DNA from 2 places in the Nonomuraea sp. NPDC049152 genome. Region 2 is predicted to be linked to the other one. Evidence: riboswitches for the same ligand, from Rfam matches in the RefSeq annotation. Region 2 holds a riboswitch; the other holds the start of a gene.
What was found. A riboswitch is a leader RNA that binds a small molecule or an ion and turns the genes downstream of it on or off. The one in region 2 is predicted to bind glycine.
Positions count from the first base shown of each region.

Region 1: it holds a riboswitch for glycine, as region 2 does, so the genes downstream of both, gcvT (glycine cleavage system aminomethyltransferase GcvT) here and gcvP (aminomethyl-transferring glycine dehydrogenase) in region 2, are expected to answer to the same signal.

Region 1 covers NZ_JBEZDO010000008.1:303,272-313,431, forward strand. The annotation lists gene AB0B45_RS17915 (FtsX-like permease family protein) at 1-1,355, opposite strand, end outside; gene AB0B45_RS17920 (ABC transporter ATP-binding protein) at 1,352-2,101, opposite strand; gene AB0B45_RS17925 (response regulator transcription factor) at 2,222-2,890, opposite strand; gene AB0B45_RS17930 (histidine kinase) at 2,887-4,017, opposite strand; gene AB0B45_RS17935 (hypothetical protein) at 4,213-4,728, shown strand; gene AB0B45_RS17940 (hypothetical protein) at 4,788-5,282, opposite strand; gene AB0B45_RS17945 (DUF6286 domain-containing protein) at 5,282-5,890, opposite strand; gene AB0B45_RS17950 (amino acid deaminase/aldolase) at 5,991-7,178, shown strand; gene AB0B45_RS17955 (DUF3618 domain-containing protein) at 7,180-7,506, opposite strand; gene bcp (thioredoxin-dependent thiol peroxidase) at 7,614-8,087, shown strand; tRNA gene AB0B45_RS17965 (tRNA-Leu) at 8,167-8,250, shown strand; glycine riboswitch at 8,300-8,397, shown strand; gene gcvT (glycine cleavage system aminomethyltransferase GcvT) at 8,527-9,612, shown strand; gene gcvH (glycine cleavage system protein GcvH) at 9,609-9,998, shown strand; partial or broken gene AB0B45_RS17980 (serine dehydratase beta chain) at 10,056-10,160, shown strand, end outside.
Region 2 covers NZ_JBEZDO010000004.1:203,976-223,504, reverse strand. The annotation lists gene AB0B45_RS09905 (TetR/AcrR family transcriptional regulator) at 67-639, opposite strand; gene AB0B45_RS09900 (hypothetical protein) at 741-1,028, shown strand; gene AB0B45_RS09895 (DUF2867 domain-containing protein) at 1,043-1,381, shown strand; gene AB0B45_RS09890 (DUF6463 family protein) at 1,378-1,794, shown strand; gene AB0B45_RS09885 (aldo/keto reductase) at 2,162-3,154, shown strand; gene AB0B45_RS09880 (TetR family transcriptional regulator) at 3,301-3,885, shown strand; gene menD (2-succinyl-5-enolpyruvyl-6-hydroxy-3-cyclohexene-1-carboxylic-acid synthase) at 4,116-5,774, opposite strand; gene AB0B45_RS09870 (o-succinylbenzoate synthase) at 5,771-6,697, opposite strand; gene AB0B45_RS09865 (AMP-binding protein) at 6,749-8,008, shown strand; gene AB0B45_RS09860 (hypothetical protein) at 8,060-8,389, shown strand; gene AB0B45_RS09855 (RNA polymerase sigma factor) at 8,561-9,910, shown strand; gene AB0B45_RS09850 (P1 family peptidase) at 10,160-11,227, shown strand; gene AB0B45_RS09845 (hypothetical protein) at 11,261-11,659, opposite strand; gene AB0B45_RS09840 (TetR/AcrR family transcriptional regulator C-terminal domain-containing protein) at 11,821-12,381, shown strand; gene AB0B45_RS09835 (DUF5999 family protein) at 12,622-12,819, shown strand; gene AB0B45_RS09830 (alpha/beta family hydrolase) at 12,823-13,404, opposite strand; gene AB0B45_RS09825 (hypothetical protein) at 13,629-13,967, shown strand; gene AB0B45_RS09820 (hypothetical protein) at 13,951-14,802, opposite strand; gene gcvP (aminomethyl-transferring glycine dehydrogenase) at 14,983-17,823, opposite strand; glycine riboswitch at 17,972-18,063, opposite strand; gene AB0B45_RS09810 (MerR family transcriptional regulator) at 18,098-18,718, opposite strand; gene AB0B45_RS09805 (bifunctional nuclease family protein) at 18,912-19,382, opposite strand.

The sequences.
Region 1 (10,160 bases), on a different contig from region 2:
CAGCCCACCAGCCTGCTGAGCGGCTTGACCAGCACAGGGCCGAGGATCAGGACCGCCAGGAAGATCAGCGAGCAGCCGCCCATCGCGACGAAGAGCGAGACCTGCTCCCCAGGGGCCATGAACACCGCCGCGCCGGTCGCGCCGGCCCCCGCCAGCAGGAGAAGCCCCGCGACGACCACGCGGATCACGCCCGCGCGGTAGGTCTGCTCCTCCACCTGGCTGCGCAGCGCCGCGATCGGCGCGACGCCGGTGGCCGAGCGGGCGGGCAGCAGCGCGGCGCCCACGGTCACCACGAGGCCGACGGCGAGCCCGACGGCGATCGTCAGAGGCGCGAGCGACGGGCCGAGCCCGGTGGGCAGCGGCGCGTCCAGCGTGCGGAGCACGGCCATCGCGCCCGCGCCGAGCCCGTATCCGGCGGCGAGGCCGAGCACGGAGGAGAGCAGGCCGACGACCACCGACTCCAGCAGCACCGAGCCGAACACCTGCCCGCGCGTCGCGCCGATGCAGCGCAGCAGCGCCATCTCCCTGGTCCGCTGGGCGACCAGGATGTTGAAGGTGTTGTAGATGACCAGCGCGGCCACCATCATGGCGATCAGGCCGAAGATCAGCAGGCCCAGCTTGATGAACTCGATCTGCACGCCGTTGCTCTTGGCCAGGGCCGCGGCCAGCTCGTGCCCGGTCTTGATGTCGTAGGCCTGGCCGAGGGTCGCGGTGACGGTCCGCTTGAGCGCGGCGGGGTCGCCGCCCGCCAGGTCGATCTCGCGAAAGCCCTTCTCTCCCGTCAGCCGCTGCGTGGTCGCGGTGGTGAAGCCGACCGCGCCGGTGTAGCCGAGCTCCTGGTCCAGGCCGATGTCGAAGACGCCGACCAGCTTGAACGCCTGCTTGCCGCCCTTGCGGTCGAGCACAGTGACGGTGTCGCCGACCTTGAAGCCCTGCTTGCGCGCGGTGTTCTCGTCCACGATCGCCTGGTCGGCCCCGGCGGGAGCGGCGCCGTCCGTGATCGTCGTGCGGTTGGTCGCGGAGATCGCGGTGGTCGGCAGGTCGCCGATCGTCTTGCCGTTCTTGTCCAGCAGCGGCGCGCTGCCGCGCACCTGCCCCTGGACGTCGGTCACGCCGTCGAGGCCGCGCAGGCGTTCGATGAGCTTCTGGGGAAGCGCCTGCCCGCCCGCCTTCGGCAGTACGGCGACCGCCACCTTCTCGGCGTCCGCGGTGACCTTCTGCGCGAACCCGGCCTCGATGGTGTCGGTGAGCACGAACGTGCCCGCGATGAAGCCCACGCCGAGCGTGATCGCCAGGGAGGTGAGCAGCAGGCGCAGCTTGTGCGCCCGCAGGCCTGCGAGAGTCGTCTTGATCACTTGGCTTCCAGCCTCATCAGCGTGTCGAGCACCGACTGCGGAGAGGGCTGGGCCAGCTCGCTGACCAGCTCGCCGTCGCGCAGGAAGATGACGCGGTCGGCGTAGGCGGCGGCGACAGGGTCATGGGTGACCATCACGATCGTCTGGCCGAGCTCGCGGACGCTGGTGCGCAGGAAGGACAGCACCTCGGCGCCGCTGCGCGAGTCGAGGTTGCCCGTGGGCTCGTCGGCGAAGATCACCTGCGGCTTGCTGATCAGGGCGCGGGCGACGGCCACGCGCTGCTGCTGGCCGCCGGACAGCTCGGTCGGCTTGTGGCCGAGCCTGTCCTTCAGGCCCACCGTCTGGATGACCCGGTCGAACAGCACGGCGTCGGCCTGGCGTCCGGCGATCTCCAGCGGCAGCCTGATGTTCTCCTCGGCGGTCAGCGTCGGCAGCAGGTTGAACGCCTGGAAGATGAAGCCGATCCTGTCCCTTCGCAGCAGCGTGAGCCGTTTGTCGCTGAGCCCGGTCAGCTCGACGTCGCCGATGTGGACGTGGCCGCCGGTCACCGTGTCGAGCCCGGCCAGGCAGTGCATCAACGTCGACTTGCCCGAGCCCGAAGGGCCCATGATCGCGGTGAAGGCGCCGGTGGCGAACGAGACGTCCACCCCGCGCAACGCGTGCACCCGCGTGTCGCCCTGCCCGTAGGTCTTCGTCAGTCCGGTGGCCACCACGGCGGGCCTCAGGGATATCTGTGTCGCTGTCACGCAGAAGACGCTATGAGGGAGAAAGCGGGTTTCCCTGGGACCCGAGGAGGGACTTCCTGTCACACCTCAGACGACCCGGATCAGCCTTTCGGCCGATCCGAGAGCCGAACCGGGCCCGATCTAGGGCCGGTGCGAGGGCCGGTCGGGGAGCCGGTCCGACGGGACGATCAGCCCCGCCTCGTAGGCGTAGACCACCACCTGCGCCCTGTCGCGCAGACCCAGCTTGGCCAGCACCCTGCCCAGGTGCGTCTTCACCGTCGCCTCCGCCAGGTCGAGCCGCCCGGCGATCTCGGTGTTGGACAGTCCGCGCGCCACCAGCATCATGACCTCCCGCTCCCTGGCCGTCAGCAGGCTCCCGTCGGGAAGCCGTTCGGTGGTCAGCTGCGCGGCGAACTTGGCGAGCAGCCTGCGCGTGGCGCTCGGCGCCATCACCGCGTCGCCGTTGTGCACCGAACGGATCGCGCTCACCAGGTCGGAGGGCGGCACGTCCTTCAGCAGGAAGCCGGACGCGCCCGCCTTGATCGCCGAGTAGGCGTACTCGTCCAGGTCGAACGTGGTCAGGATGAGCACCTTCGGGCCGTCGATCAACCTGGTCGCCTCGACGCCGTCCATCCTCGGCATGCGCACGTCCATCAGGACGACGTCGACCTCGACCTCCTTCAGCAGATCCAGCGCGGTGACGCCGTCGCTCGCCTCGGCGACCACCTCGATGTCGGGCTGCGCTCCCAGCACCATCTTGAAGCCCGCGCGCAGCAACTGCTGGTCGTCGACCAGCATGACCCTGATCATGCGGCGACCGGCAGCCTGGCCAGCACCTCGAAGCCGCCGCCCGGTCGTGGCGCGGCCTGGACGGCTCCTCCGTACATGGAGACCCTTTCGCGCATGCCGAGCAGGCCGTGCCCGCCCTCGCTCAGCGGCGCGGCGGCGCCCCTGCCGTCGTCGGTGACGCGCACCACGAGTTCGCGCATGCCGTACTCCATCTCCACCGTGGCCCTCGCGCCAGGGCCGCCGTGTTTGAGGGTATTGGTCAGCGCCTCCTGCACCAGCCGGTAGACGGCCAGTTGCTCGCCCTCCGACAGCTCCTGCGGGATGCCGGTGACGCGCAGGTCCACCGGCAGGCCGGAGCCGCGCACCAGCTCCTCCAGCTGCGCGAGGCCGGGCTGCGGGGTGTAGTCGGCGGCGTCAGGGGCCGGGCCCGCCGGGTCCTCGCGCAGCACCCCGACCAGGCGCCGCATCTCCGCCAGCGCTTCGCGCCCCGTCTTCGAGATCGCGTGTACGGCCTGCCGCGCCTGGTCGGGGTCGCTGTCGATGGCGAAGCTCGCCCCGTCGGCCTGGACGATGATCACGCTGACGTTGTGGGCCACCACGTCGTGCAGCTCCCTGGCGATCCTGGCCCGCTCGGCCGCCGCCGCCATCCTGGCCTGCTGGTCGCGTTCCCGCTCGGCGCGCTCGGCCCGCTCCTCGAGGCTCTCCAGGTAGCGCTGGCGCGTATGGGAGTAGATGCCGGTCAGCCAGATCATGATGACGAAGAACGAGCAGCTCAGGAACATGCCGAGGCTGACGGTGTCCCAGTGCGAGAGAGCCAGGAAGATGCCGAGCTCCGACACCAGGCCCGCCGCCAGCGCCCATCTGAACCCGCACCGGCTGGCCATGGCGTACATCGCCCCCAGCACGGCGGAGTTGGCGGGGAAGGCGTCGACACCGGCCAGCCACTGCGCGAAGCTGATCAACGAGACCAGCGCGAACACGGTCCGCGGATGGCTGTTGCGCCAGAAGAGCGGCACGAGGAGCGCCGTCGAGAGAAGCAGATAGCCGACCAGGTCGACGGGCGCGTCTGCCGCCGACTGCGTGTAGGTCGTCGCCAGGGCCGCGCACAGCGCGATCAGCGGGGTGACCCACAGGACGTCCACGAGCATGCGGCGACGCTGCGACCAGGCTCGAATCTTGCCGAACACTCCCTCACCCTACGGAACACCGCGCGGCCGCCCTTCCCCCTGGAGTCGGAGGTCGATGTACGACCCTGGTCGCATGCCACATTTACGCGCTATTTATAGGCTGTCGGGCATTGTCATCTCTGGGAGCGCCCTCTGGGCGAGTAAAGGGAGATCGTGATGGCGGATCATGATCAAGCCGTAGGGCCGCGCGGTGAAGAGGAAGCATCGCGCGGCCCAGACCCTGAGAGCGCCCCACCACCACCTCCTGGCCCACCTCCGGGCCCGCCTCCGGGCCCGCCTCAGGGCCCGCCTCAGGGCCCGCCTCAGGACGGCCCCGTCTTCGGACCGCCACCGCCGCGGGACAGCTTCGCGACGTACGTCCGGCAGAAGCACACCCAGATCATCGGCGCCGGGCTCATCGGACTGCTGATCGGCGGCCTCCTCGGCGGCGGCGCGGTCGCGATCCTGTTCCGGGTCGCCGACCACGGCGACCGGCACCGCGTGGCGCACTGGGAGCGCCCCGGCCGGTACGGCTGGCAGCCGGCCCCCGACTGCTGGTACACCCCTGGCGGCGGCAGGTCCTGCGCCTACCCGTACGCGTATCCCGTGCAACCGCCCATGCCGCCCATGCCCACGGTGCCCATGCCGCCGAAGACCCGCATCCCCACCCCGATGCCGTCACCGACAGGCTGACCGCCCGTCCGCACACCGCGGCGCGCCGCCCCTCGGCGTCGAGGGGCGGCGCACGCGTGTCAGCGCCTGACGTGTACGCGGACGATCGCGCCCATGTCGTCGTCGCCGATGTCGCGGCGGACCCTGCTGACAAGCTCGCGGTTCAGCTTGGTCACCACCGCGCCCACGTCGGCGACGGACGGGCAGGTCACCGCCAGCCGCAGCCGGTCCTCACCCACCACCCGCACGCTGGTGCGGCTGATGCCGTCCACGTCCTTCAACCCCACGCACAGCAGCGCCGTACCCGTGCCCGACCGGCTGCCGAGCCTGCCCCAGCCGAGCGCCATGAACAGCCACCGGGTGGTCAGCATGGCGATCAGCACCAGCACGAGCGCCAGCCCCCACGCGATCCACGGGTGCGCGGCGACGTAGCCGGTGAGGTCGGCCTCCAGGACCCTCGCGTTCCTGCCCTTGCCGAGCGCGCCCGCGCCGCGCAGGTAGGCGTACCCGCCCACGCCCAGCAACACCGCGCCTACCACGCCCAGGCCGATCCTGTTGCCGGAGTACTGCCGCATCAGAGTCCCTTCCTGCGCAGCCGCACCACGACCTCGCCCGCGCACATCGCGCCGATCCCGTTCAGCCGCTCGCCGACGGCGGCGCCGGTCCTGCGCAGCATCTCGCCGGTGCGCTCGGCGTCGGAGACGACGGTGACCTCGATCAGACGGCGGCGCAGCCGTACCCGCACGCTCCGCACCCCGTCGACGTCCTCGGCCACGGCCCTGAGCGTCCTGCGCAGCCCCGTCTTGGTGATGGCCATGACGATCCTCGGGTCGGAGGTCTCCAGCGCCACCAGCCTGCACCTACCGGGCACCAGCGCGAGCCCCAGCAACACCAGACCCACGGCGGCCACGCCCAGCGCGCCCAGCATCAGGGCGGGGGCGGACCACGGGCTGTCGGCCGCCACGGCGACCACCTCGTCGACCGGCACCAGGCCGAGCCCGCCGCCCATCAGGGTGGCGAGGACCTCGGCCGACACCAGCGCCAGCCCGGCCGACAGCGTGAAGGCCACCGCCACGCCCGCAGGCGTACGCGCCGGTCTGAGCACCCTGGCCGCCCTACGGCGGGGCGTCTCACGCTCGCTCAGAGCGGCTCCGCCAGGCAGGCGCTCCTGGAGTGTTGTCATCACACCGAACAGAGGTACAGGGACCCGCCACGCCATAAAGCCTTCCCCGCCGCCGGTTTGCGGGATCTTTGCCGACGGAAATCGGTATTACCCTGCTCCTATGGACGACCGCCAGCGCTACGACAGGGCCACCGCCGAGTTCGAGCCGCCCTTCGCGATCCTCGACCTGGAGGCGTTGCGCGCCAACGCGGAAAGCCTCGTCCGCCGGGCCGGCGGCAAGCCGATCAGGGTGGCGAGCAAGTCCATCAGGTCGCGCCCGATCCTCGAGCGCATCCTCGCCATGGACGGCTTCCGCGGCGTCATGGCCTTCACCCTGCCCGAGGCGCTGTGGCTGGTCTCGCAGGGCTTCACCGACGTGCTGGTCGCCTACCCCACCGCCGACAGGGCGGCGCTGGCCGCGCTGGCCGCCTCCGAGGAGGCGGCGCGGGAGATCACGCTCATGGTCGACTCCGCCGAGCACCTCGACTTCATCGAGGCGGCGGTGCCTGAGGGCGGTCCCGTCCTGCGGCTGTGCCTCGACCTCGACGCTGGATATGTCGCCTTCGGCGGGCGATTCCGTGCAGGCGCGCTGCGCTCGCCGGTCCGCGAACCCGTCCACGCCGCCGACCTGGCCGCCGAGATCGCCAAGCGGCCCGCCTTCCGTCTGGTCGGCCTCATGGCCTACGAGGCGCAGATCGCGGGCGTGGGCGACGACCCGCCCGGCAACGCGGCCTTCGCCCGCGTCATCAGGCTGATGCAGGCCCGCTCCGCCCGCGAGCTGATCGTACGGCGCGGCCGCGTCGTCAACGCCGTCAGGCAGTTGGCCGAGCTGGAGTTCGTCAACGGCGGCGGCACGGGCAGCGTCGACCGCACGGTCAGGGAGAAGGCCGTCACCGAGTGCGCGGCGGGCTCGGGCTTCTTCCACCCCAGGCTCTTCGACTTCTACCGCGGCTTCAGCGGTCGCCCCGCCGCGCTGTTCGCGCTGCCGGTCGTCCGGCGTCCCGCGCTCGGCGTGGTGACCGTGCTCGGCGGCGGCTACCTGGCCTCGGGGGCGCCGGGCCCCTCGCGGCTGCCCCAGCCGTACCTACCCGCGGGGTTGCGCTACTCCAGCGACGAGGGCGCGGGCGAGGTGCAGACGCCGCTGCTCGGCCAGGCCGCCGAGGACCTGCGCGTCGGCGACAGGGTGTGGTTCCGCCACGCCAAGGCGGGCGAGCTGTGCGAGCGCTTCGCCACGCTGCTGCTGATCGAGGGCGACAAGGTCGTCGAGGAGGTCCCGACCTACAGGGGCGAGGGCAAGACCTTCCTCTGACTCACCTTCTGCGGCGCCTGCGCCACAGGACGAGGGCCGCGCCCACCACCAGCACCGCGCCCACGGCGATCATCGCGGAACCGATGGGCCGCTCGTCCTCCCACAGGTCGTCGGGCTCGTCGCCGAACCGCACCGGCCTCGGCGTCACCCCTACGAGGTCGCCGACCGACGCCACGAAATGCTCGGCCCTCGACTTGACCTCCTCCACACCCCGCTGGGCCACCCGCTTGGGGCTCACCCTGTCGGCGATGGCGTCAACGGTCTGCGCGAGCTCGGCGCGCGTCCGCGCGATCCTGCGCTCCAGCTCATCAGGGTCGGTGTCGGCCATGGCTCTCCTTTCTCAGGGTGATCAGTCTGTCAGGTCGCGCCGCCGTACGGCACAGCGGGCGAAGGCCGAAGGCGAAACGTGTCGCACCGATTGGTTAGGTTGAGCCCGTGACCGAAACCAAGCTCCAGCCAGGAGACGCCGCACCGGACTTCACGCTACCCATGGCCGACGGCGACGCCGTCTCCCTCCAGGCCTACCGTGGCAAGCGCGTCATCCTGTACTTCTATCCCGCCGCGATGACGCCCGGATGCACCAAGCAGGCGTGCGACTTCCGCGACAACCTCGGCCAGCTGACCGACGAGGGCTTCGTCGTGCTCGGTGTGTCGAAGGACAAGACCGACAAGCTGGTGAAGTTCGCCGAACGTGACGCGCTGACCTTTCCGCTGCTGTCCGACCTCGACCTGGAGGTCCACAAGGCCTACGGCGCGTACGGCACCAAGAAGCTGTACGGCAAGGAGGTCGTCGGCGTGATCCGCTCGACCTTCGTCATCGACGCCGACGGGAAGATCGAGCAGGCCCTCTACAACGTGAAGGCCACGGGCCACGTGGCGGGCCTGAAGAAGAAGCTCGGCCTGGCCTGACGTTTACGATCAAGCCGGCGGGCTTGATCGTAAACGAGTGTCTCCGCCGCTGCCCGGGCGCTAAGCTGATGGCGGATGCGCGGGCGTGGCGAAATAGGCATACGCGGCAGGTTTAGGTCCTGTTGGTGGAGACACTGTGGGGGTTCGAGTCCCCCCGCCCGCACCTTTCCCTTGGCGGCCCAATCCGTACTACTCTTGCCTACAGACACCGATGAACCCACGCGGGAGAGCGTCCTGGCACCCGGCCAGGACCCCTGAAGGAGCAAGCCCTCCCCGCGAACCTCTCAAGGCAAAGGACCGCGCGGGCCAGGTGACCTCTGGAAAGCAGGCCTGCGGGGCCTCGCCGAAGGTGAAAGTCCGGCAAACCCGGGCGAAGCTCTCAGGCACCGATGACAGAGGGGGAGGATCCTGGCATCCGACCCATTCTGAGGTGCGAACAATGTCCCGACCGACACCGCTGCGAGACATACACGAGAGTCTCGGTGCGACGCTGACCGACTTCGCCGGCTGGCTCATGCCGCTGCGCTACGGAAGCGAGTCAGCCGAGCACAACGCCGTCCGCGAGCGGGCCGGGCTGTTCGACCTGTCCCACATGGGGGAGATCTTCGTGACCGGCCCGCAGGCGGCCGAGGCGCTCGACTACGCCCTCGTCGGCCACCTGTCCGCGCTCGCGCCCGGTCGCGCCCGCTACACGATGATCGTCGACGAGCGGGGCGGCGTGCTGGACGACCTCATCGTCTACCGGCTGGCCGACCAGGAGTTCATGGTCGTCGCCAACGCCTCCAACTACCTCATGGTCGCCGACCGGCTCACCGAGCGCGCCGAGCGGTTCGACGCCGTCGTCGACGACCGCTCCGACCAGTACGCCCTCATCGCCGTCCAGGGCCCCCGCGCCCAGGAGATCCTCTCCACGCTCACCGACGCCGACCTCGAGGGCCTCAAGTACTACGCGGGCCTGCCCGGCACCGTCGCCGGCGCCGAGGCCCTGATCGCCCGCACCGGCTACACCGGCGAGGACGGCTTCGAGCTGTTCGTCCGCAACGCCGACGCCGTCGCGTTGTGGCACGCGCTGACCAAGGCGGGCGAGCCGTACGGGATCATGCCCGCGGGCCTGTCCAGCCGCGACACGCTCCGCCTCGAAGCGGGCATGCCGCTGTACGGCAACGAGCTCGACGCCTCGCTCACGCCGTTCGACGCGGGGCTCGGCCGCGTGGTGAAGTTCGACAAGCCCGGCGACTTCGTCGGCAGGGCCGCACTCGAGCCCGTCAAGGACGTTCCGCCGCGCCGCCGCCTCGTCGGCCTGGTCGCGACGGGCCGCAGGGTCCCGCGCCACGGGTTCCCGGTCACCAAGGACGGTGCCGTCGTGGGCGAGGTGACCAGCGGCGCCCCGTCGCAGACCCTCGGTAGGCCCATCGCGATGGCGTACGTGGACACTGGGATAGAAGAAGGTCTGGCCGTTGACATCCGGGGCAGCCATGAAGCCGTGGACCTGGTTGAGCTGCCTTTCTACAGGAGGAACAAGTGAGCAGCATCCCTGACGACCTGAGCTACACCAAGGAGCACGAGTGGGTCGCCGGCCTCGACGACGGCCTGACCGTGACGGTGGGCGTCACCGCCTACGCGGCCGAGGCGCTGGGCGACGTGGTCTACGTGCAGCTCCCCGAGGTCGGGGCGACGTTCGAGGCCGGTGACTCGGTCGGCGAGGTCGAGTCGACCAAGTCCGTGAGCGAGATCTACGCCCCGGTGGCCGGTGAGGTCGTCGAGGTCAACCAGGCCGTCGTGGACAAGCCCGACCTGGTCAACAGCGAGCCGTACGGCGAGGGCTGGATGTTCAGGGTCCGGATGTCCGGCGACCCCGAAGACCTGCTGAGCGCGGAGGAGTACACCGCGCTCACATCAGGCGACAACTGACACACCCCGCCGGGGTCCTGCCAGGGCCCCGGCATTCGCGAGAGTTGGGCTGCATCAATGGCGATCAGCGTCTTCGACCTCTTCAAGATCGGTATCGGTCCGTCGAGTTCCCACACCGGAGGGCCGATGGCCGCCGCGCACAAGTTCGCCCGTGGGTTGCAG
Region 2 (19,529 bases):
CTGCTGGTGTCCTTCACGGCGCCTCGCCCGACCAATCAGTGCGGATGTGCGCCAGGTGAGCGCTTATCAGTACCTCGGGTTGCCGGGTGGGCGGTTGAGGATGAGGTCGCTGGCGCGGGCGATGACCTGATCGCGGGTGCGTCCGGGGTGGTCGGCGGCGATCAAGTGGCTGCCGATGGCCGCGCCGAAGGCGAGCAGGCTGCGGGCCTCGACCTCGTCGGGGTCGGGGCAGAACGTGCTGATCGCGTCGCGCAGCAGCCGCATGCGCCGGTTGTCCACGCGGCGTAGGCGCTCGGCGACGGCCTGGTCGCGGCGGGCCCAGTCGCGGATGGCCAGGTCGATGGGGAGCAGGCGGCCGCTGGAGAAGGTGAGCTGTCCGGCCAGCCGGACGTTGTCCAGCACGTCGCCGCACTCCCGCTCGACCCGGTCGAGGACGTCGTCGACGCTCTCGCGCTCCCAGGTGTCCAGCATCTCTGTCAGCAGCGCGTCGCGGTCGGCGAAGTAGCCGTAGAAACCGCCCTTGGTCACGCCGAGCGCCTTGGCCAGGGCCTCGACACGCACCGCGTCCACACCACCCTCGGCCAGTGCCTGCAGCCCCTCCTCGACCCAGGTTTCGCGCGGTGTGCGCAACGCACCCATCGTATGACCCACCTCACCCTTTCAATCCGTTGTACGGAGCCGTATAACCGGTCTAGCCTCGACTTATACGTCACCGTATAACAATAGAGGGGACAGTAGTCGTGTCATTCGGTTTCGTCGCCTTCCATTACCCGGCTCCCGGGCACGCCGAGGAGTTAGCCGGCCGCTGCCGCCAGGTCATCGACGCGGCGCGCACGCGGCCGGGCCTCCTGCGCGCCGAGATCTGGGGCGCTCCCGGCGGGGACGCCGTCGTCATCACCGGTGCGCTCGAGCCCGAGGATGCCTGCCGGGCGTCAGCCGACGCCGTCCGCGAGCTGGGCGCGGTGCCCGACGGCTTCAGCGACCGGCAGGTCAAGCCCCGCCAGGCCCAACGCTTCCTATCGCGGTGACGGGGAGGCCGACCATGACCAGGAGACTTCCCGACACCGAGCACACCAGCCGCCCGTGGCGAATCCACGAGATCACGCCCGACTTCCGGGTGGAGGACGAGACCGTTCACACCGTCTGCCACCTCGGGTGGATCCCCACCGACAACGGCGACCATGAGCTGCGGATGGCGGCCCTGGTCAAACCCAACGGCCTGTTCGGACGGCTGTACATGGCCGGGATCAGCCCGTTCCGGTACCTGGTCGTCTACCCGGCGATGACCCGGCAATGGGAACGCGCGTGGCGGGACCACGGTCACGCAGACAACCTCGACGGAGCCACGCGGTTCCGCGAAGAGAATGGAGAGTTCAAATGATCAAATGGGCTGGTTGGCTCATCACACTATTCGGAGCCGCGCACACGCTTCTTGCGCTGACGGTGGAGAAAGCCGCGAGCCACGCCGGGACGTGGTTCAGCGGGGGACTACGGGGGGACGACCTCGCCGCGATGAGCCCGGCGAACAGCGCGTACTGGCTGAGTGTGGCCAGCTTCGGCGTGCCGCTCGTCGTGGTCGGCCTGATCGTGCTGTGGCTGGACCGCCGCCGCATCACGCCACCGCAGTTCATCGCCTGGACACTGGGGATCTGGACCGTGGTCGGCGCCGTGGTCCTCGTGTCCACGCCTTGGCCGATCCTCCTGCTCGCGAACATCCTGCTGCTGGTCGGAGCCCGCCGCACCGCCCGCCACGGCAACCCCGCGCCCCACGCCGACACAACGCGGACCCCGTAGGAGACCGCGTTGTGACCAGCCCCTCAAAGACGACCCGAGCTGACGCCAGACCGCCGCAACCCCACGGCACCACCCCTGAGCAGCACCTGCGGCCCCTTCCGGATCGCTGTGGCGGATTTCTGGCGTATCTCGGAATGACGCGCGCGATCGTCGTAACGGAAAGGAAGTGAAGCCGGCGTCGCCGCGATCTTGCCAGTCGGCGAGCCGTTCAGTTGCGGAGAGTCTCCGGTAGTGAACTCTGTGATCCGCAGGGCGTGCCTCGCCGCGGGCGATACCTCCTACTGTTCGCCGGCGTGCGCGGCGATGCCCTGGCTTCATGGACTGACAGATTTTGAAATCTGTCAATCGATATGCCATAGTCGAGGCCATGAGAACTCTTGGAACCACCGGTCCGCGTGTCTCCGACCTCGGCCTGGGCGCCATGGGCATGTCCGACCTGTACGGCCCAGCCGACGAGGCCGAGTCCATCGCCACCATCCACGCCGCCCTCGACGCGGGCATCACCCTCATCGACACCGGCGACTTCTACGGCATGGGCCACAACGAGCTGCTCATCCACGACGCGCTCAAGGATCGTGACCGCGACGCCGTACAGATCAGCGTGAAGTTCGGCGCCCAGCGCGACTACGACGGCAATTGGCTCGGCTATGACGGCCGCCCCGCCGCGGTGAAGACGTCGCTCGCCTACACCTTGCGCCGTCTGCGCACCGATCACGTCGATATCTACCGGCTCGCCCGCGTCGACCCCGCCGTACCCATCGAGGAGACCATCGGCGCCATCGCCGAGGAGGTCGAGAAGGGCCACGTCCGGCACATCGGCCTGTCAGAGGTCGGCGCCGACACCATCAGGCGCGCGCACGCCGTCCACCCGATCGCGGACCTCCAGATCGAGTACTCCCTGCTGTCCCGCGACATCGAGGCCGACATCCTGCCCGCCTGCAGGGAGCTGGGCGTCGGCGTCACCGCGTACGGCGTGCTGTCCCGCGGCCTGCTCAGCGGCCACTGGTCCAAGGACCGCCAGCTCGCCGCGGGCGACTTCCGCTCGGTCAGCCCCAGGTTCGGCGGCGACAACCTCGCCCACAACCTGACCCTGGTCGACGGGCTGCGCGACCTCGCGGCCGCCAAGGGCGCGACCGTCGCACAGCTCGCGATCGCCTGGGTCCTGGCCCAGGGCGAGGACATCGTCCCGCTGATCGGCGCCCGTCGCCGTGACCGGCTGTCGGAGGCGCTCGGCGCGCTCGACGTGACGCTGACCGCGGACGACCTCGCCCGCATCCAGTCGATCATTCCGGCAGGCTCCGCCGCAGGAGGCCGCTACGCCGCCGCCCAGCTGGCCCACCTCGACAGCGAGCAGCCCTGAGCCGCGCCGCCCGCACAGACCTGCCCTCACACCGCCGCTCGAGCATCGCCTGGTCTTGCCGGTACGCGGGCGGGCTGTACCGCAGCGCACCGTTGGGAATCTCGGCGCCGCTCGTCCGACCCTCGACAACTGACAGAATTGGTCACATGACAGATGGCACCCTGACCGCCGAGCAGATCATCGCCGCCGCCCAGGACGTTCTGCGCAGGTACGGGCCGGCCAAGACGACGGTGGTCGATGTGGCTCGGGCTCTGGGGGTCAGTCACGGCAGTGTCTACCGGCACTTCCCCAGCAAGGCCGCACTACGAGAGGCCGTCACCCAGCGCTGGCTGGACGAGTCGCACTCGCCGCTGATGGCCGCGGTCAGAACCCCGGGGCCCGCTGGTCCTCGCCTGCACAACTGGCTGGCCGTGCTGTTCGCCGCCAAGAGGAAGAAGGCGCTCGACGACCCTGAGCTTTTCGCCACCTACATGGTCCTGGTGGCGGAGTCGAGCGAGGTCATCGAGCGGCACCTGGAGGATTTGGTCGGCCAGCTGGAGCGGATCATCGGCGACGGTGTGGCCAGGGGTGAGTTCACGCCGGTGGACGTGCGGGCGGCGGCGCGGGCCGTGTTCGACGCGACGGGACGCTTTCACGATCCCGTGTATGCGGCGGATTGGAGCAAGCCGGGCATTGAGCGCGCGTTCGACGCCGTGTGGGACCTCATCCACACAGGCCTGGCGAAACGCTGACCGAGAGTGCCCGGTGCCCGGACTCGTCACGGGGAGAGAGAGCGCCACAGGGCGTCACCACGGAGAAGGGCCTCCCGCAGGCGAGCGCCCCTGCAGAAGAGCGTCACAGCTGAAGAGCGTCACAGCTGAAGAGCGTCACAGTCGGCGGGCGTCAGTCACGACAGGCGAGCGTCACCACGAAGCGGGTGTCACCGCAGGCGAGCGTCACCACAAAAGGGCGCCGGCCGCCCTCACCCGATGACGTCGCGGACCGCCGTCTGCGCCACCTCTCTCAACTGCGCGTGCAGGGCCGCGTTCGACTCCCGATCCGTACGGACCTCCACCACGCGCAGGCCCTCCCCGCGAATCGCCTTGGGCAGGTCCGAGATCTCCTCCACCAGCTGGTACGGCGTCCCGCTCGCCGCAGCCACATACCCGAGGTCCACCCCGTGCGGCGTGCCGAACACCCGCTCGAACGGGTCCCTGATCCCCGCCTGCGGCAGCAGCGAGAAGATCCCGCCCCCGTCGTTGTTCACCACGACCAGGCACAGGTCGGGACGCGGCTCCCTGGGCCCAAGGATCAACCCGTTCTGATCGTGCAGGAACGTCAGGTCCCCCAGCAGCGCGTACGAAGGCCCGTTGTGCGCCAGCGCCGCTCCCATGGCCGTCGACACCAGCCCGTCGATCCCCGAAACCCCTCTGTTGGCCAGCAGCCGCAGCCCGCGCCTGGGCCGCATCGCCTGGTCGAGGTCCCTGATCGGCATCGACGACCCGCAGAACAGCAGCGCCCCGTTCGGCAGTGAGTCGGCCAGATCCCTGGCGATCCGCGGCTCGGTCATCCCGGAATCGTCAAGGAGAGAGTCGATCGCCGCTCTGGCCGCGGCGTCGGCCCTGCGCCACGAGTGCAGCCAGGCGTCATCGCCCGCGGCGACGGGGATCTCGACCGCCTGTGCCACCTGGGTCGCCGACCGGGTCGGGTCGGGCCAGTGCGCCAGGTCGGTGGCCACCACGATGTGCTCTTCCGCCCGCCGCAGCCACGACAGCAGCGGCCTGGACAGCCCTGGACGCCCGAGCGTCACGACCACGTCGGGCTGGTGGGCGTCGGCGAAGGACTGCATCCCGAGCAGGAAGTGGTAGGTGGAGATGGCGTGGTCACCGTACCGGCCGCCGCCGTTGGGCTCCGACAGCACCGGCCAGCCGGCCATGCCGGCCGCCGCGATGTAGCGCCGCACGTTCGCCGCCCCGTCGCCGACCACCAGCACGCCGCGCCTGGTCGGCGGCAGGTGCAGCGCCACGGGCGGCGGTGCGACGCGGGCCCGCACCCATGATCCCGCCGTGTCGCCGTCGAGGGACTCGACCCACGAGGTGTCGCCGTCGGGGATCAGGGGCTCCCTGAAGGCCAGGTTCAGATGGACCGGTCCCGGGTCGGAGGGCCCGAGCGCGCGCTGGTAGGCGCGGGCCGCAAGCGACCGCCAGTAGGCCACCTGGCCCGGCCGTTCCTCGGGCGCTCCGACCTCGGCGAACCACCTGGTGGAGTTACCGAAGATCTTCAACTGGTCGATGGTCTGGTTGGCGCCGGTGCCGCGCAGCTCCGGCGGCCGGTCCGCGGTCAGCACCAGCAGCGGCACCCCCGACTCGCTCGCCTCGATCACCGCGGGGTGGAAGTTGGCCACCGCGGTGCCGGAGGAGCAGATCAGCGCCACGGGCCGCTCGGACCTGCGGGCCAGGCCCACCGCCAGGTAGGACGCCGAGCGCTCGTCGATCCGCACGTGCAGCCGCACCCGCGACTCGGAGTGGAGGGCCAGCGCGAGCGGAGCCGAGCGGGACCCGGGAGCCATCACGACATCGGTGAGGCCGCAACGCACGAGCTCGTCCACCAGCACGGTGGCGAGCGCGGTAGCCGGGTTCACAGGTCCGCCTCCTGCATCCGCCGCAGCCACGACGGCGACTCGATCTCAAACTCCGACAAAAGCGAATAATCCACTGCCGGACGGGACACCGGCAAGAACCCGTCGGCAGGCGTCAGGGAGTCGCCCACCACGTCCCCCGACAGCAACGACATGGTCCCGAGCCCGCACGCGTACGGCAGGCTGGGCAGCGCGGCGGCCAGCGCGACCCCGGCCGCCAGCCCCACCGAGGTCTCCACCGCGCTGGAGACCACCGCGGGCAGCCCGCACGCCTCCACCACCCGCAACGCCGCTCTGACCCCGCCCAGCGGCTGCACCTTCACCACCGCGATGTCGGCGGCCTCCGCGGCCCGCACCTTCAGCGGATCCTCGGCCCGCCTGATCGACTCGTCCGCCGCGATCAGCACGTCGACCGCCCGCCGCACCGCGGCGAGCTCGTCCAGCGTCGCGCAGGGCTGCTCGGCGTACTCCAGGTCGAAGGCGTTCAACTTCTTCAGGTGGCGAACGGCCGTCGGCACGTCCCATGCGCCGTTGGCGTCGACCCGCAGCCTGCCCGAAGGCCCCAGCGCGTCACGTACCGCCTCGACCCTGGCCAGGTCGTCGGCGAAGCTCTGCCCCCGCTCGGCGACCTTGACCTTCGCGGTGCCGCAGCCCGCCTGCCGTACCAGCTCATGGGCCCGCTCGGCGGGGACGGCGGGGATCGTCGCGTTGACCGGGATCCGCGAGCGCACAGGTGCCGGCCAGCCCTCGAACGCCGCCTCACGCGCGCACGCCAGCCAGCGCGCGCACTCGCGGGGGCCGTACTCGGGGAAGGGCGAGAACTCCCCCCACCCGGCGGGCCCCTCGATCAGCACACCCTCGCGAACCGTCTGACCGCGGAAAGGGGTGCGCATCGGGATCCGGAAGACCCGCGGCCCAGAACCCATCAACGCACCTTCCCAGCTGACGCCTCGTCTGTCGCCACTAACCTTACGAGCATGTGGAGGAACCCGTCGCATCCGGACCGGCCCCTGCGGGCGCTCGTACTCCCGCCAGGTCCCCGGCTGTTCGAGGCGGTCGCCGCGGCGCTGTCCGGCGAGGGTCCCGCCGTCCTCCCCCTGTCCCCCGACCACGCGGACGCGGCCCTGCGCGCCCTGCGCCCGAGCGAGATCGAGACCGTCGACGGGGTACGGCAGGCCGCGGGCCCTGGCGTGCCCGCGGATGTCGCCGTCGTCATCGCCACCTCGGGCAGCACCGGCGCGCCCAAGGGCGTGATGCTGACCGCCGCCGCACTGAAGGCCTCGGCCACCGCCTCCCTGCGCCGCCTGGAGGCCTCGCCGGGCCAGCGCTGGCTGTGCTGCCTGCCGCCCTCCCACGTCTCCGGCCTGCAGGTGCTCACCAGGGCGCTGCTGAGCGGCACGGAGCCGATCATCCACGACCGCTTCGATCCCGAGGCCGTCGCCGGGTCCGGGGCCGAGCACGTCTCGCTGGTCCCCACCCAGCTCCACCGCCTCGTGGAGCGGGGCGCCGATCTCGGCGCGTTCGCCACCATCCTGCTGGGCGGCGCCGCGCCGCGACCGGGCCTGGTGGAGGCCGCGCGCGCGTCGGGCGCCAGGATCGTCACGACGTACGGCAGCAGCGAGACCAGCGGCGGCTGCGTCTACAACGGCCAGCCCCTTGACAATGTAGATCTGAAAATCCGGGAAGACGGCAGGATCCTCGTCGCCGGCCCTGTCCTCTTCTCCGGGTACCGCTCCGTCGAAGGGTCCCGCTCCAGCGACGGGTCCCGCTCCGGCCACGGGTACCCCTTCGGCGGCGGATCCCACTCCGACGACCGAACCCCCTTCGCCGACGGATCCCGCTCCGGCGGCGGCCCGGCGCAGGGCGGCTGGTTCGTCACCTCCGACCTCGGCACCATCGAGGACGGCAGGCTGCGCGTCCTCGGCCGCGCCGACGACGTGATCAACACAGGCGGCGAGAAAGTCGTCGCCGCCTCGGTCGCGAGCGTCCTGGCCCTCCACCCCGCGGTGGCGGACGTGGCCGTGGTCGGCTGTCCGCACCCGGAGTGGGGCGAGGCGGTCGTCGCCGTCGTCGTGCCCACGGACCCCGGCAACCCGCCCACCCTCGACCAGTTGCGCGCCTACTCCCGCGACCGGCTCCCCGCCTACGCCGCGCCGCGCGAGCTGCGGCTTCTGTCCGCACTTCCGCTGCTGCCAAATGGTAAAACCGATCTCGCGGCACTTCGGACCGGAACCTGACGGCCACCGGCTGCGTCTTATAGGAGCAGCTGGAAGAAGGAGGAGACCTTCATGACCCCAACCCGCAAGATGTGGGTGTCCGCGGCGGCCGTCGGCGTCATCGTCGTCGGTGGCATCTCTGTCGCGGCGGCCGCCTCGGCGGGCAGGCTCGAGAAGGTGAGTCAGGAGACGAGGGCCGACGTGAACACCCCGGCGCCGTCCGACCAGCCCGCTAAGACGAACAACACAGACAACAACAGCAACGACGACACGGTGGTCTCCCACGAGGTCAACCAGGACCCGCAGGAGGCCGTCGACTACTGGACCGACACGCGCATGGAAGGCGCAGAGCCGATGCCCATGCCGGAGGCCTCAGGCAAGCTGAAAGACGTGGACGACTAGACGCTCCACGTCCGACGGGCGGCCGCCGGCTCCGGCGGTCGCCCGTTTTTTCATCTTGTACGGGAACAAATAGCTGCCGACGACGTTATTGATACTGGTGCGATGAGCGGCCGGAGCCGCCCCACCACAAACTTTCTACCGACTGCGACTCCGTATGGAGGAGGTGTCCTCATGCCCCGAACCGCCGTGGCGACCTCGCCCGCAACCCTCGACCAGCTCCTTGACCGAGGGCGAGCTCAGGGTCACCTTTCCCTGGCGGAGCTGCGGGAAGCTTTTGCCGTAGCGGGGATCAGCCCGAACGAGGGCCGTTCCATCCTGCGTGAGCTCACGGAGGCCGGTGTGAGCCTGGCCGCCGAGAACGAGCCCGCGCTCGGGAAGGCCACCAGCGCGAAGAAGGCGACCACCACGCGCAAGAAGACCACGACCACCAAGAGCACCACCAAGACGACCACCACGAAGACGGCGAAGACGGCGAAGACGGTGGCCGCCGACGCGGTCCCCGAGCAGGCCGACCAGCCCGCCGAGCAAGTCGACGCGCCCGAGGACCTCGAGATGGCCGCGGAGGACGCGGACCTCGAGCAGGAGACGCTCGATCTCGACGACAACCAGTCGGTGATGGGCGACTCCGTCCACACCTACCTCAAGTCGATAGGCCGCCGTACGCTGCTGACCGCCGCCCAGGAAGTCGACCTGGCCAGGCGGATCGAGGCCGGGCTGTACGCCGAGTACAAGCTCGACAGCGACCCGAGCATCTCCCCCGCCTACCGCGACGACCTCGAGATGGTCATCGAGGACGGCAAGCGCGCCAAGGACCACATGCTGGAGGCCAACCTCCGCCTGGTCGTCTCGGTGGCCAAGAAGTACACCGACCGGGGCATGGCCCTGCTCGACGTCGTGCAGGAGGGCAACCTCGGCCTCATCCGCGCGGTGGAGAAGTTCGACTACACCAAGGGCTTCAAGTTCTCGACGTACGCGATGTGGTGGATCAGGCAGGCCATCCAGCGCGGCTTCGCCGACTCGGCCCGCACCATCAGGCTGCCGGTCCACGTCCTGGAGATGCTGTCGAAGCTGTCGCGCGTCGAGCGTGACATGCACCAGCGTCTCGGCCGTGAACCCACGCCCGAGGAGCTGGCCGTCGAGCTGGACAGGACGCCCGACCAGATCGAGGAGCTGCTGCGCACCAGCCGCCAGCCGATCTCGCTCAACGCCACGATCGGCGAGGACGGCGAGACGACGATCGGCGACCTGATCGAGGACGTCGACTCCCCCGAGGCGTCGGAGATCGTCGACCGACAGCTCCTGGGCGACCAGCTGCGCGGTGTCCTGGACAACCTGTCGCCCCGCGAGGCGCGCATCATGGCGCTGCGGTTCGGCCTGGTGGACGGCAAGCCCCACACCCTGGACGAGATCGGCAAGCACCTGGGCCTGACCCGCGAGCGGATCCGCCAGCTGGAGAAGGAGTCCCTCTCCAAGCTGCGTCACCCGAGTAACACCCGCCCTCTGCTCGACTGGGCCAGCTAGCCGGCCATCCAAGCGAACGCCTGGCACCACCCGTGAGGTGCCAGGCGTTCTTTCGTGCGTACGGCAGCCGGGGAGTACACGCGCCCGTGGCGACGGTCAGCACGTCCGGCGGCACGAACACCGTGGCGGCGCGCTCACGATCGACCCGTGATGGCAGGTCGGCCACAATGATCCCTGCACGCGCAACGTCGACCTCCTGTTGAGCCACGCCCGCGTCGCCACGAACCGCCCGGATCCGAGGAGAGTCGCATGAGAGCCCGTGACCTGCCGATCACGCTGGACGGTCGTCCCGGCCGCTGGAACGCGATCACCGACGTGCCGGGCGTCGAGGTCGGCTACGTCACCCTGACCGAGGGCGGGGCCCGCACGGGCGTGACCGCGATCCTGCCGAGGGGCCGCGACGCGGTCGGTGTGCCGTGCGCGGCGGCCACTCACGCCCTCAACGGCAACGGCGAGATGACCGGCACGGCGTGGATCGAGGAGATCGGCGCGCTGACCCTCCCCATCACGATCACCAACACCCACGCGGTGGGCACGGTCCATCGCGGGGTGATCGACTGGGTGGCGGGCGCGCACCCGCGCCTGGCCGCCGAGTGGCTGCTGCCGGTGGTCACCGAGACGTGGGACGGCTACCTCAACGAGATCAACGCCCCTCATGTACGGCCCGAGCACGCCGCCCAGGCCATCGAGGCCGCCGCGTCGGGCCCTGTCGCCGAGGGCAACGTCGGCGGCGGCACCGGCATGAACTGCTTCTCGTTCAAGGGCGGCTCCGGTACGGCGTCGCGGCTGGTCGAGCACGGGTCCGAGACGTACACGGTGGGCGCGTTCGTCCAGGCGAACTTCGGCAGCCGACACGAGCTGACCATCGCGGGGCACAAGGTGGGCCCACGGCTGCTCGACGACGACCCGATGGGCACCACGGACTGGTACGCCCCCTCGGGCGCGGGGTCGGTGATCGCGGTGATCGCGACCGACGCGCCGCTGCTGCCCGGACAGTGCAAGGCGCTGGCCCGCAGGGTGCCGTTGGGCCTGGCCAGGACGGGCACGACGGGCAGTCACTTCTCCGGCGACATCTTCCTGGCCTTCTCCACGGCCAACCATGGGGCGCTGACGAGCGGCTTCGTCACCGAGGAGGACTACCAGAGCCTGCGGTTCGTCCCGTGGGGACGGATGGACCCCTTCTACGCCGCGGTGGTGGAGGCGGTGGAGGAGGCCGTGCTCAACGCCCTCACGGGGGCGGAGGAGATGACCGGCAGGAACGGGCACCGCTCCCCCGCGCTCCCGCTCGCCCGCGTGATCGACCTGCTCAAACCCTGACGACGCGCGGCGCCGCCATGGGACAGCGGGGAGTCAACGGGCGGCGGGGACCGGGCGGGGCAGGCGGGGGATTCCGTTGAGCCTGTTGTCCTCGCGGAGCGTGCGGAGCTTGTCGACCTCGGCGGTCCAGCGCGCGCCCTCGGGCGTGGCCTTGGCCTTACGGCGGACGATGCGGTCGTCGTAAGACTTCACGCCGAACGTGGAACGCTGACCGGCCTCGGCTGCGCGCAGGGCGTCGGTGAGCGCCTTGTCGAACAGCAGGCCCGCCGCGCGCAGCTCCATCTCGGGCGCGTCGGCCTCATTCAGGTCGTGCACGACCGCCTCGGCCTGCCTGGCCTTCGCGATCAGGTCCGGGAAGCTCTTGGAGATCTCCAGGTCGGCGTGGAAGCGCACCTCGGCCTCACGGCTCACACGCGGACGGAAAAACGCCATCGGACAGCTCCCTTTCACTCGTTACGAGCGGTAGCGTACGCGGTTCCGTGCCCGAACACCCACTCGGGTGGATCGAAGCGGGCCGTACGAGAGCGCAGCAGCGGCGCGCCGTCCACGTCGGACGCGTGACCGCCTTTACAAAGTATGGCAAGATGATCTCCATGCCAGCCAAGCGACCGCCCGTCCCGCTGTCCCGCGAGCGCATCATCGACGCCGCCCTGCACATCGCCGACGGACAGGGCCTGCGCAGGCTGACCATGCGCAGGCTCGGCGACGCGCTCCAGGTGGAGGCCATGGCCATCTACCACCACCTGCCCCGCGGCAAGGAGGCGCTGATGGACGCGCTGGCCGAACACGTGACCGCCATCCAGGTCGATCCCGCCACCAGCTGGCAGGAGACGGCCAAGCAGTGGTGCAGGGCGCAGCGGGCGGCGCTCAGGGAGCATCCTGGGGTGCTCGCACTGGCCCTGACCAAACCCCCCAAAGGGGCTACGGCGATCGCCATCATGGAGCAGATCGAGCAGCTGACGGACGCGGGGATGCCCGACGCCGCCGAGGCCGTGCGCACGATGCGCGCCTTCGTCTTCGGCAGCGTCGCGGTGGAGGTCCAGCAGTCGGGGTGGGCCGACCCCGAACGGGACACGTGGACCCGCCGCGACGAACGCGCCGACGCCGACTTCGAGCGCGGTCTGGAGGCGATGCTGCGCGGACTGGCCGCGTAACCGAGGGTTTACCAGTCCGTCGGCGTGTCGACGTTGGGTCGTTATCTTGTGTAAGGCACCCTGTGTCGTGGGTCACATGGTCTGAACCACCCGGGGGGTCCTCCTTGAAATCGTCCGAACGGGCTATGTCGGAAAGTGTGACGCACGCCGCACACTTGGCGCAGAATACGAAACAGCCAAAAGCCGCTCCCCCGCCGCTTCCGGCGAAGGAGCAATCGAAGAGATATCGGAGGCACGCCGATGTGCCCGCACGACCCGGCCTGTCCGTCTGCTGAGGCGCCCGACCGCGAGGCGGCACGCACGCTCGCGTCGCATCCCGAGCAGGGATGGAGCCTTCTGTGCAACGGTGTGGTCCTGTTCGAGGACACCGGGGAGCTGCTGCCCAGTGGCGACGTCATCGCCCCCCACAGGCCGATGCCGCTGGTCGGAGCCGCCTGACCGTCAGTACCGCCCCGCGAGCCAGTCGGCGACCAGCTCACCGACCTTCGCGGGGTCTCTCTTGAGGTCGTGTCCCTCGCCCCTCAGCACAACCAGGCGTGCCGCGTCGGCGGCGTCGGGCACCCCGAAGGGATCCCGGTCCCCGTTCACCACCAGCACGTCCACCCCCGCGCCCCGCAGCTCGTCCGCTCGCGACCTTTCCGGCTTCCCCGGTGGATGCAGGGGGAAGGCCAGCGCCACCACCGCGTCCGCGCCCGCCGCCTTGGCCGTACGGCATGCGACCCTGGCGCCGTTGCTCCTGCCGCCCTGCACGAGCGGGATCCCCGGATAGCGCCCTGTCAGCTCCTCGATGACGGCCAGCCACGCCTCGTCCTGCCGGACGGGCGAGCCCGGCGCCCTGGCCCCCGCCCGCCTGAACGGCTGCGTCACCCTGGCCACCAGGGCACCCCTGGCCGTCGCCGCTTCCCGTACGGCCAGCAGGTCGGGCGCGTCCACCCCGCCGGCCGAGCCGTGGGTGAGGACCAGCAGGAACCTGGGCCGCTCGACCTCGTCGACGTCGACCAGTGCCGCCCCCCGCGGCGTCATGATCTCCACCCTCCAACGGTAGCCGCCCAGGTCACCCCCACTGCGCACCGACCCACCCGCTGAGGTCGGGACCGGCGCGGGGGTTCCGGTCTCGGCGCGGGATTCCGGTCCCGGCGCGGGATTCCGGTCCCGGCGCGAGGTCAGGGTGACCCCGTACATCGGGGGAAGGCGGTTCCTTCCGAGGAAGGATGGCGGCGCGTCAAACGCCGTGGGACATTGGCCGCATGTCAGACATTCGTGATGAGCTGCGAGCCACCATGGAGACCCGCAAGGACCTGGGCCCCGACTACGAGGCAGCCCTCGTCGAGTCCTTCGTGGCCAAGCTCGACGCCACCATCGCCGAGCGCGTCAGGGCCGAGGTGGACAGCCGGCGCCCGTCCAAGAAGAAGGGTGACAAGAACAGCGCCCCGATCGTGCCCCTCGCGCTGGGCTCCATGGCGCTGGCCATTCCTCTGTCGGCCATCGCCGGAGGTCAGGCGGGCTTCATCGGCCTGGCCATGGTGTGGATAGGCATCGTCATCATCAACGTGGCCGCCGCCGTCGCGCTCATCCGCCGGGATTGACCGAGTCCCTGTCGAGGTCCCCGTCGAGGTCCCTGCCGAGGTCCCGGTCGAGGCGGAGCCGTACCTGCGCGGCCAGTTCCTCGTCGGCGTGGGTGAGGCCGTAGTCCCAGACCCGCTCGGCGTCGTCGGCGCGCCCCCGCAGCGGCAGCGTGCGCGCGAGCAGCTCGATGGCCAGCGCGCTGGTCTCCGCCTCCTGCCCGAACTCCACCGCGCCCGCGAACTCCGCGCACGCCTGTTCGAGGTGGGCGATGCCGAGCAGGACCCGCAGCCGCCCCTCGTACGCGCCCTCGGCCAGCGGCAGCGCCTCGACGAGCACCGCCGCGGCCTCCCCCGGCTCGCCGCCGTCCAGCAGCAGCTCGGCGAGCTCCTGGGCGGCGCGGGAGCTCAGATCGGGGTCGCCGACGGAGATCGCCGCCCGCAGCTCCTGTTCCGCCTCCTCCTCGCCGGTGGCCAGGTGGGCCAGCGCGAGATGCGCCAGGGGAAGGTAGGCGGCCGTTCCCACGCCGATGACGGCCTGCCACGCGCCCCTGGCCTGCTCGTCGTTCCCTTCCCGCTCGAAGCCGCGCGCGAGGTGGCAGGCTGCCTGTGCGGCGTACTCGGGGTGTCCCGTGGCCAGCGCGGCCCTGGCGGCGGCCCTGGCGCCCGCCAGGTCGCCCCGCTCCTCCAGCACCACGGCGAGCCCGACGGCCGCCTGCGCCCTGTCGTGACCCTCGGGGTCGGCGGAAAGCTCGGCGAAGATCGCGGCCGCGCCCTCGAGGTCGCCGCTCTCGGCGAGACGGCGGGCCTGCTCGAGCGGGCCGGTGGTCAGCGGGGTGTCGAGCTCGGGGGACGTCAACAAGGCTCCTTCGACGGCGACCAACCGATGGCGATCAACGTCGAGCCTAACGATTTCAGGTCGCCGCGTCGCCCGACATGACCATCCTGTGCACCGGTGTTGGCTGCGTCCCAACGCCAGGCGGCGCCAGGATGCCGAACGGGCGGCTCCCCCCAGGGGAAGCCGCCCGTTACCGGTCGCTCAGTCCTCGTACGCCGACAGGGGCGGGCAGGCGCAGACCAGGTTGCGGTCGCCGTAGGCCTGGTCGATCCTGCGCACCGGCGAGAAGTACTTCCCGTCGCGCAGCCCCTGGACAGGGTAGGCGCCCTCGGTCCTCGTGTACGGGTGCGTCCACTCGTCGGCCACCAGCGACTCCGCGGTGTGCGGAGCGTTGCGCAGCGGGTTGTCGGTCTTGTCGTAGGAGCCGTCGGCCACCTTGGCGATCTCGCCGCGGACGGCGACCATCGCCTCGACGAACCTGTCGAGCTCGGCCAGGTCCTCGCTCTCGGTGGGCTCGATCATGAGCGTGCCCGCGACGGGGAAGGACATCGTCGGCGCGTGGAAGCCGTAGTCGATGAGGCGCTTGGCCACGTCGTCGACCGAGACGCCGGTCTCCTTGGTGATCTGGCGCAGGTCGATGATGCACTCGTGCGCGACCAGGCCGCCGCGCCCGGTGTAGAGGACGGGGTAGTGCGGGGCCAGGCGGCGGGCGAGGTAGTTGGCCGACAGGATGGCCTGCTCGGTGGCGGCCTTGAGGCCATCGCCGCCCATCATCCTGACGTAGGCCCACGAGATCGGCAGGATCCCCGCCGAGCCGTACGGCGCGGCCGAGACGGGGCCGACCGGCGAGCCGTTGTGCAGCGGGTGACCGGGCAGGTAGGCGGCCAGGTGTCCGCGGACGGCCACGGGGCCCACGCCTGGCCCACCGCCGCCGTGCGGGATGCAGAAGGTCTTGTGCAGGTTGAGGTGGGATACGTCGGCGCCGAACTCGCCCGGCTTGGCGAGGCCGACCAGGGCGTTGAGGTTGGCCCCGTCGACGTAGACCTGGCCGCCCGCATCGTGGACCTTGGCGCAGACCTCGGTGATCGTCTCCTCGTAGACGCCGTGCGTGGACGGGTACGTCACCATGATCGCGGCCAGCGCGTCGGCGTGCTTGGCGATCTTAGCGTCGAGGTCGTCCAGGTCGACGTTGCCGTCCTCGTCGCAGGCCACGACCACGACGCGCATGCCCGCCATGACCGCGCTGGCGGCGTTGGTGCCGTGCGCGGAGGAGGGGATGAGGCAGACGTCGCGGTGGGTGTCGCCGTTGGCGCGGTGGTAGGCGCGGATGGCCAGCAGCCCGGCGAACTCACCCTGCGAGCCGGCGTTCGGCTGGATGGAGACGGCGTCGTAGCCGGTCACCTCGGCCAGCCAGCCCTCCAGCGTCTCGACCAGCTCGATGTAGCCGCCCGCCTGCTCGACGGGGGCGTAGGGGTGGATGCCCGCGAACTCCGGCCAGGTGATGGGCTCCATCTCGGTGGTGGCGTTGAGCTTCATCGTGCAGGAGCCGAGCGGGATCATCGACCTGTCGAGCGCGATGTCCTTGTCCTGGAGCCTGCGCAGGTAGCGCAGCATCGAGGTCTCGGAGTGGTGGCTGTGGAAGACCGGGTGGGTGAGGTACTCCCCCTCCCTGACCAGCCCCTCGGGCAGCGCGTCCTCGGCGGCCAGGTCGGTCAGCGAGACGCTCACGCCGAAGGCGGCCGCGACCTGCTCCAGGTGGGACAGGGTGGTCTTCTCGTCGCAGGCGATCGAGACGTGGTCGGCGTCGGCCGCCCAGAGGTTGATCCCGCGCTCGGCGGCCGCGGCGACCACCTGGGCGGCCCTGCCGGGCACGCGGGCCAGCACGGTGTCGAAGAAGACGTCGTGGACGACCTCGACGCGGCCCGCGCGCAGGGCCTCGGCGAGCGTGACGGCCATGCGGTGGGTGCGCGTGGCGATCCGGCGCAGCCCCTCGGGGCCGTGGTAGACGGCGTACATGCCGGCGATGACGGCCAGCAGCACCTGGGCGGTGCAGATGTTGCTGGTGGCCTTCTCCCTGCGGATGTGCTGCTCGCGGGTCTGCAGGGCCAGGCGGTAGGCCGGGTCGCCGTCGGCGTCCACCGACACGCCGACGAGCCGTCCGGGCATCTGCCGCTGCAGGCCCTCGCGGACCGACATGTAGGCGGCGTGCGGGCCGCCGAAGCCGAACGGCACGCCGAAGCGCTGCGAGGAGCCGATCGCGATGTCGGCGCCCAGGTCGCCGGGGGCGGCGACCAGCGTCAGCGACAGCAGGTCGGCCGCGGCCACGACGAGCGCGTTGTGCGCGTGGGCCGCCTCGGCGAGGGCGCGGAAGTCACGCAGGCGACCGGAGGCGCCCGGGTACTGCACGAGCACGCCGAAACACTCGGGCAGCTCACCCTCGAGGGAGTCGACGACCAGCTCGATGCCCAGCGGCTCGGCCCTGGTGGCCAGGACGGCCTTGGTCTGGGGCAGCGCGTCGGCGTCGACGACGAAGACGTTGCTCTTGGACTTGCCCGCCCTGCGCGCCAGCGTCATCGCCTCGGCGGCGGCGGTGGCCTCGTCCAGCAGGGAGGCGCCGGCCACGTCGAGCCCGGTCAGGTCGGAGACGACGGTCTGGAAGTTGAGCAGCGCCTCGAGCCTGCCCTGGGAGATCTCGGGCTGGTAGGGCGTGTACGCGGTGTACCAGCCGGGGTTCTCCAGCAGGTTGCGCCGGATCACGGCGGGGGTGATCGTGTCGTAGTAGCCCAGGCCGATCATCGAGGTGAGCACCTGGTTGCGGTCGGCCAGCGCCCGCAGCTCGGCGATCACTTCGGTCTCACTGGCCGCGGCGGGCAACCTCAGCTGGTCCTTGGCCCTGATGGCCTCGGGTACGGCCACCGCCACCAGATCGGCGACCGACTCGAATCCGACCGCCTCCAGCATCTTGGCCTGCTCGGCGTCCGAGGGACCGATATGACGGGTCGCGAAAGGCGGTGCAGCGAGGTTGCTGAGGGGCTCGGTCATGGATCTGCCTCCCAAGGCTGATGGAGAGCGCACGGGCGTATGCCGGGTCTCCCCCTCTGTCATCAACCTGAGAGGTTCGCCCGCAATTCCGCGGGCTTGCACCGTCGGTGAGGCGCGCCTGGCTGGCGTGCCTGCTTTCCAGAGTTGCCTCACCCGAGCGGTACTGGGTGCCTGAGAGATTCCGGGGAGGTTTGCTCCTTCGGCGCCCCGGTCGCCCGGGGACTCTCCCGCACGGGGTCGTCAGCTTCAGCCCTAGGCTACCAGCGTTCGGGGATCAGCCCAGTCGGCGAGCCTTCCGGCGCTGGGCCAGTTCGTCAGCGGGGTGGTCGGCCGGGACGGTGTCCTCGACCGCCGCCCGTTCCCCCGGCAGCTCCGCGAGCGATCCCTCGACCTCGCGCCAGACCCTGCCGAGCGCGATCCCGAACACTCCCTGACCGCCCTGCAGCAGGTCGATGACCTCGTCGGCCGAGGTGCACTCGTAGACGCTGACTCCGTCGCTCATGAGCGTGATCCTGCTGAGGTCGCCGACCCCTCTGTCTCTCAGGTGTTGTACGGCGGTGCGGATCTGCTGGAGCGACACGCCGGTGTCGAGCAGCCGCTTGACGACTTTGAGCACCAGGATGTCGCGGAAGCTGTACAGCCGCTGGGAGCCCGAGCCCTGAGCGGCTCTTATCGTGGGTTCGACCAGGCCGGTGCGCGCCCAGTAGTCCAGTTGCCTGTAGGTGATGCCGGCCGCCGCACAGGCCGTGGGGCCGCGATAGCCGATGTCGGCGGGCAGAGTGGTGGGCTGCTCGTCGAAGAGCAGGCCCTGCTCACCCGCACGCTGGCGCGCACTCTCGCGCCGCACCGGGTCTTCCTGGCCGGCCGTCTTTCCCTCGCCGCTGCTGACCGCCACGCGGACCTCCGGCTTTCTCTCATCCCGTGGTCTGATCTGGGGGTTCGCAAAGGACAACCACAGGTTTCACTTGCACCGTAGGACCGTGACCATCCGCAGTCAACGATCCGGCTCGGCGCGTCGTGAAGCGTAAATGCAGTGAAATGCGTACCCCTGGTGTCGGCCAAGGGCATGAGCCTTCACAAAGGGGGTTCTACCCAGCGCGCCCGAAGTCCTCGGGCGTGATGGTGTCAAGGAACTCCCTGAACTTCTCCACCTCATCCTCCTGGTCATCAGGGATGATCACTCCGGCCTCCTGCACGACCTCCTCGCTGGCGAAGATCCGCGCACCCGTGCGCAGTGCCAGGGCGATGGAGTCGGAGGGGCGCGCGCTGACCTCGACGCCGTTGGAGAACACCAGGTCGGCGAAGAAAATCCCGTCACGCAGAGCGACGATGTTGACCGCGCGCAGGCCGACGCCCAGCGCGCTCAGCACGTCCCTGAACAAGTCGTGGGTCAGAGGCCTCGGCGGCGGCTCCTCGGCTTGGGCGAGCGCGATGGCCGTGGCTTCGGTCATTCCTATCCAGATCGGGAGAAACCTCTCACCCTGCGCCTCCTTGAGCAGAACGATCGGCTGATTTGTGGGCATTTCAACGCGAACGCCCACTACCTCCATCTGCAACACGGGCTGCTCCGAATTCACGATCCATGGGCCGCATCTTCCGCACTTCAACGTAACACCCACTGGGTAGGTAATATCCCCTGCCCCGGAGGCTCCCCGCCAACCTACCCGCCCTCGTGATCCCTTCGGTCGCCGCTCCACCCCTATGGG